One region of the Vibrio sp. TH_r3 genome, then DNA from elsewhere that is predicted to be linked to it. Evidence: riboswitches for the same ligand, from Rfam matches in the RefSeq annotation. Region 1 holds a riboswitch; the other holds the start of a gene.

What was found. Region 1 has a riboswitch for thiamine pyrophosphate ahead of thiD (bifunctional hydroxymethylpyrimidine kinase/phosphomethylpyrimidine kinase). Riboswitches for the same ligand answer to the same signal wherever they lie in the genome.
Region 2: another riboswitch for thiamine pyrophosphate. It lies ahead of thiB (thiamine ABC transporter substrate binding subunit); the one in region 1 lies ahead of thiD (bifunctional hydroxymethylpyrimidine kinase/phosphomethylpyrimidine kinase).

What each region holds. Positions count from the first base shown of each region.
Region 1 covers NZ_JAWMPW010000009.1:94,773-98,192, reverse strand. The annotation lists gene R3X26_RS10230 (methionine ABC transporter permease) at 1-625, shown strand, start outside; gene metQ (methionine ABC transporter substrate-binding lipoprotein MetQ) at 656-1,465, shown strand; TPP riboswitch at 1,699-1,809, shown strand; gene thiD (bifunctional hydroxymethylpyrimidine kinase/phosphomethylpyrimidine kinase) at 1,894-2,766, shown strand; gene R3X26_RS10215 (ABC transporter ATP-binding protein) at 2,759-3,420, shown strand, end outside.
Region 2 covers NZ_JAWMPW010000020.1:16,946-20,365, reverse strand. The annotation lists gene mpl (UDP-N-acetylmuramate:L-alanyl-gamma-D-glutamyl-meso-diaminopimelate ligase) at 1-934, shown strand, start outside; gene R3X26_RS14615 (flavin prenyltransferase UbiX) at 1,009-1,626, shown strand; TPP riboswitch at 1,720-1,850, shown strand; gene thiB (thiamine ABC transporter substrate binding subunit) at 1,899-2,882, shown strand; gene thiP (thiamine/thiamine pyrophosphate ABC transporter permease ThiP) at 2,887-3,420, shown strand, end outside.

The sequences.
Region 1 (3,420 bases):
TGGAGCCACATGGGACACACTCTATATGGTCGCTGTTTCTGGTGTCGTTGGGTTCGCTATTGGTATTCCACTCGGCGTTATTCTACATATCAGTAAAAAAGGCGGTTTGGCTGAGAATACCAAGTTAAATTCAGCTCTTGGTGCTATCGTCAACATTGGTCGCTCTGTGCCGTTTTTAGTTCTAATGGTTGCAATTATTCCTGTCACGAAAATATTAGTAGGTACGTTTATCGGCACTACAGCCGCTATTGTTCCATTAACTATTGGTGCTATTCCTTTTGTTGCTCGCCTTATTGAAGGTGCTCTGCTTGAAGTACCGAGTGGCTTAGTAGAAGCCGCACAATCAATGGGGGCAACGCCAACCCAAATCATTACTAAAGTACTGCTTCCAGAAGCACTACCAACCATCGTGAATTCGGTCACTATTACATTGGTCACATTGGTAAGTTATTCTGCCATGGCAGGCACTGTTGGCGGTGGCGGGCTAGGTGATGTTGCCATCCGCTACGGGTTTCATCGCTATGACGTGGTGATCATGGCTGTCACTGTTGTAATGCTAATTGTACTGGTCCAAATCATTCAATCCATTGGCGACGCTGTTGTTAGCCGAGTAGATCATAGATAATAAAAATCATAATATTGTAGGAGATGTAACATGAAATTTAGTCTAAAAAATATCCTTATTGCCGCGACGGCAGCATCAACACTTGTCCTTGCTGGCTGTGGTGATAATGAAGTCGATGCTAACAAAATCAAAATTGGTGTAATAGCTGGTGCGGAAGCTCAAGTTGCCGAAGTTGCAGCAAAAGTAGCCAAAGAAAAATATGACCTTGACGTTGAACTTGTTACGTTTACCGATTATGTCACGCCAAACGCTGCATTAGACGATGGTTCTGTAGACATTAATGCCTTCCAACACAAGCCATATCTTGATCAACAAATTGCTGATCGTGATTACAAATTAGCAATAGCGGGTAACTCTTTTGTTTATCCAATTGCTGGCTATTCAAAACAAGTGACTTCTGTTGAACAAATTACCGATGGTGCACGTATTGCAGTACCAAATGACCCAACAAACCTCGGCCGTTCTCTACTATTACTAGAACAACAAGGCTTACTTAAACTGCGTGCAGATGTCGGTCTTTCAGGTACGGTTCGTGATATCGTAGAAAACCCTAAAAACATTACTATTGTCGAACTTGATGCCGCTCAATTACCGCGCTCACTAGATGATGTAACGCTCTCTATCATCAATACAACTTATGCAAGCAGCATCGATCTTACTCCAGAAAAAGACGGCATTTTTGTTGAAGACAAAGAGTCTCCATACGTTAACCTAATCGTCGCTCGTACTGACAATGTTGAATCTGAAAAAGTGAAAAACTTTGTTAAAGCATACCAAACTGACGAAGTATTCAACGCAGCCTCAGAAATCTTCAAAGGTGGCGTAGTAAAAGGCTGGTAAGGTTTATTATTAACGACATAGTTGTTTAATAAACTTAAACGACACGCTAACTAAGCAACACCACTCCAAAGCCGGATGAGTAAAATCATCCGGCTTTGGTATTTTTAATATTCCTTAACTATTCACCATTTCATAACCAATACCATTCAATTTCCCCGACCATTTTTTATATCAATTTTAACTTCTTTGACTTAAGGCATTGTTTTGTTACACTCTGGCGGCAAATAAAATTTAGATATTAGTCGGGGAGCTAACGGCCATAGGCCTAAGCTGAGACCATTTCGATGGGACCCGTTGAACCTGATGCAGTTAACACTGCCGTAGGGAACTAGTAGCCATACCGAAATGTTATGCTGGTATTTTCTGCTCGCATACCCACCTTCCGTTAGCGGCTGTTATTCCTATACGTGCAAGTTTAGGAATCCTATATGACAGCGAAAAATACAACGCCTATTGTTTTGACGATTGCCGGTTCAGATAGTGGCGGTGGTGCCGGTATTCAAGCAGATATCAAAGCTATTTCTGCGACTGGTAGCTATGCGTGTTCAGTTATCACTGCTCTGACCGCCCAAAATACCCAAGGCGTAAGTGGTATTTATCCGATTGATCCAGAATTTGTCGCTCAGCAACTCGATGCTGTATTTACCGATCTCAATATTCAAGCAGTAAAAATCGGCATGTTAAGTGACGTAAACGTCATCAAAACAGTGGTTACAAAACTCAAACAGTATCAACCTAAATTTTTGATTGTCGATCCGGTAATGGTGGCAACTAGTGGTGATTTATTATTAAAAAAATCAGCAATTAGCACGCTTAAATCACAATTACTTCCTTTGGCGAATATCATTACCCCTAACCTTCCAGAAGCCGCAGCCTTAACTGGAGAAGCCGTTCCCACCACAGAGCAACAAATGAATGCGCTTATCGATAAACTCAGAGCATTAAATACTGACACGGTTTTACTTAAAGGTGGCCATTTAACCAACAGCAAAAACAGCACCGATCTGTTGATCAGTAGTGATACCGTCACGGCCATCCCTGCTACAAGAATACCAACCAACAATACTCATGGTACCGGCTGCACTTTATCTTCTGCTATCGCGAGCTATCTAGCACAAGGTAACGAGCTACTGCATGCTGTAACACTAGCTAAGCATTACATAACTCAAGCAATCTTACATGCTGATAATTTACACATTGGCCAGGGTCATGGGCCTGTAGACCATTTTTTCTCGAAACACATTACGTCATCTTCGCAACAAATAACATCTGCCTTGCTACAAGGAGAGCAAAATGGATGACAACACACTCATCAACTTATCCAACATAAGCCTAAATTATAAAAATGAACAACAGCTTGTTTTTTCTGAATTGAATATGCCCATTACACAAAACCAATGGACTTGCATTTTAGGAAAAAGTGGCTGTGGCAAAACATCTTTACTGCGTTTTTTAGCAGGATTACTAGATGACCAGATTAATTGGTCCGGCACTATGCACACCAACCTTTCAGGCCATATAAGCCAACATGTCGCTTATATGGCGCAACAAGATTTGCTATTACCTTGGCTTAATGTTGTCGATAATGTCTGCCTTAGTTTTCAATTTGCTAATAGACAACTTAGCCAATCAACCAAACAAAAAGCCATCAAACTGATCGAACAAGTCGGTTTACTTGATCATATTCATCAATTTCCTGATCAACTTTCCGGTGGAATGCGTCAACGCGTTGCGCTAGCAAGAACACTCATGCAAGACAAACCATTAGTTTTAATGGACGAGCCCTTTTCAGCATTAGATGCGGTCACTCGTTATCAGCTACAAAACCTAGCCGCCCATATGCTTAAAAATAAAACCGTTCTGCTCATAACTCACGATCCACAAGAAGCCCTACGCCTAGGCGATCACATTGCTCTCATGCAAGGAAAACCAGCTTCTGCTTGCACTTTTCCAAC
Region 2 (3,420 bases), on a different contig from region 1:
CCCCTTTTTTGTTGTCGAAGCTGATGAATACGACAGTGCTTTTTTTGATAAGCGTTCTAAGTTTGTTCATTATCATCCAAGAACGTTAGTGCTCAATAATCTTGAATTTGATCATGCGGACATTTTTGATGATCTTGAAGCCATTAAAAAACAATTCCATCATTTAGTTCGTACTGTACCTAGCAATGGACGTATTTTTTCACCTAAATTTGATAATGCGGTGCAAGATGTTTTACAACGTGGCTGTTGGAGTGAACAAGAGTTCATTGGTGACCAGTCTTGTGATTGGTCGGTAGAAAAAACCAATAAAGATGGCAGTGCATTTGATGTGTTTTTACATAATAAATTAGCTGGTACGGTGAGTTGGGATTTGGTGGGTGATCATAATGTAAATAATGCATTAATGGCGATTTCAGCAGCAAGACATGTGGGCGTAACGGTTGATTTAGCTTGTGAATCCTTGTCTCGATTTATCAATACCAAAAGACGGTTAGAATTAAAAGGTGAAATAGCAGGGGTAACACTGTATGACGACTTTGCTCATCATCCTACTGCGATAAGATTAACCTTAGATGGCTTGCGTAATAAAGTGGGAGATAAAAAAATCATCGCCGTTTTAGAACCAAGATCGGCGACGATGAAAATGGGCGTTCATAAAGCGACATTAGCTGATTCATTATCATTGGCCGATTCGGTGTATTTATTTCAGCCTAAGAATATAGATTGGTCAGTAGAGGATGTTGCTAAGTTGTGTTTACAAGATAACCAATCAAATAACGCACCACAGAAGAGTTTTGTTAGTGATGACATTGATTTGTTTGTGTCTGAGATTCTTAAGGAAGCCTCACACGGGGATCAAATTGTGGTCATGAGTAACGGTGGGTTTGAAGGTATACACGATAAAATCATAAATGGTTTAACATTAATGCAATAAGCCTTATTAACTGTATGACGTTTATAATAATTTTGCGTCGTGAATAATGTGATGAAAATAAATAGAGAATGTTCATGAGTACAAAAAAAACAATTACATTGGCATTTACTGGTGCGTCCGGTGCTCCATATGGGTTGCGCCTACTAGAATGTTTACTCGCAGCTGATTATACCGTGTACTTGCTAATTTCATCCGCAGCTCGAGTGGTATTAGCGACAGAGCATGGTTTAAAGTTACCTAGTGGTCCAGATGCTGCAAAACAAGCATTGGTGAAGCATTTAAAATGTAAACCAGAATTATTAGTAGTATGCGGTAAAGAAGATTGGTTTTCTCCTGTTGCGTCAGGAAGTGCAGCGCCTAAGAAAATGATTGTTTGTCCTTGCTCTGTCGGTACGGTGGCAGCAATAGCTCATGGTATGTCGGATAACTTAATTGAACGAGCTGCCGATGTTGTTATGAAAGAGCGAGGTCAGCTTTTATTGGTTGTCAGAGAGACGCCATTCTCTACTCTACATTTAGGTAATATGCATAAATTATCCCAAATGGGTGTGACCATTATGCCCGCTGCACCGGGCTTTTATCATCAACCAACCAGCATTGATGATCTGGTTGATTTTATGGTAGCAAGAATATTAGACCATCTTGAAATAGAGCAAAAATTGGTTGCGCGTTGGGGATACGATAATCGATAAGTAAATGATCCATTGAATTTTGTAGGTTTTATTTTACTTTTTTTGTCGTTTTTTGCTTGCTAGCAAACTTTTGGCTTTGCGGTTACAATCACTACCGACTCATCGGGGTGCTCATAGTTATTGGCTTTCTTCAATCAAAAACTATTGGGCTGAGATTAAGTTTTCTTAGAACCCGTACACCTGAACCAGATAATACTGGCGTAGGAATTGAGCTAGGATTTATCGACATCCTCCCTCAACCCTGTGCCGCTCATAGACATGGAGAGCGCCCAGTGAAATACACAATTTCAACTTTAGCAATAACCCTTTCATTTTCTACTTTCGCCGCTGATAAATTAACCGTTTATACTTACGATTCGTTTGCTTCCGATTGGGGGCCAGGGCCTAAAATCGAAAAAGCGTTTGAAGTACAGTGTGACTGTGATTTAGAGTTTATTGCCTTAGATGATGGTGTTTCAATTTTAAATCGTCTTCGCTTAGAAGACACTAATAGCAAAGCAGATGTTATTTTAGGTTTAGATACTAACTTGATGGCTGAAGCAAAAAGTACTGGGTTGTTAGCTGAACACCGTGTTGATACCTCTGCAACTATTTTACCTAATGGTTGGTCTGATAATACCTTTGTTCCTTTCGATTTTGGTTACTTTGCTTTTGTCTACAACAAAGAAACCTTAAAAAATCCACCAACCAGCCTAAAAGAATTGGTTGAAAAACGTGATGACTTGAAGGTTATTTATCAAGATCCGCGAACATCGACTCCGGGCCAAGGTTTAATGTTATGGATGAAATCCGTATATGGAGATGAATCTAGCGAAGCATGGAGTTTACTGGCTAAAAAGACGGTTACAGTCACTAAAGGTTGGTCAGAAGCTTACTCTATGTTTTTAGAGGGAGAATCGGATTTAGTCTTGTCTTATACCACATCACCTGCCTATCACTTGATTGCAGAAAATGACGATAAATATGCTGCCGCTAACTTTAGTGAAGGACACTACATGCAAACGGAAGTCGCAGCTAAAGTGAAAAGTTCTCGTCACCCTAAACTGGCCGATCAGTTTATGAATTTCATTTTAAGTGATGAATTCCAAACGGTAATGCCAACAGGAAACTGGATGTACCCTGTTACGAATGTCTCCTTACCAGAAGGGTTTGAAACTCTTACTACCCCACAACAATCTTTGTCTTATACTCCCGATGAAGTGGCAAAAATGCGTAAAACATGGATCCGTGAATGGCAGTCTGCGTTAGTGAAATAACCCTATGAACCAAGCGCCGAAATTAGGACTGATTATTGCGGTATGTATTGCTTTATTTGTGCTTTCGGCGTTAGGAGCGTTAATCTCCTACGCTCCTAATCTCAATCTAAGTCAAATTGTCTCTGATCCTTACTATCTACATGTAACCAAGTTTAGTTTTTATCAAGCGTTATTGTCGACCGTGTTCAGTGTCGGGTTAGCTATTCCTGTTGCTCATGCTCTGTCACGACGACAGTTTATGGGTAAATCACTGTTGCTTAAATTATTTTCTTGTACCTTGGTTTTACCAGTATTAGTTGGTGTTTTTGGTCTACTAGCTATTTATGGCAATAATGGATTATTAGCCAAGCTGTTTGATTGGTTTGACAACGAATTACCTTTCTCAATTTATGGATTAAACGGTATTTTACTGGCGCATATCTTCTTTAATTTACCTTACGCTAGCCGTTTATTATTACTGTCTTTAGAGGGGGTACCTATAGAGCAACATAAACTCTGTGCTCATCTCGGTATGGGCCACTGGTATAAGTTTAAATGG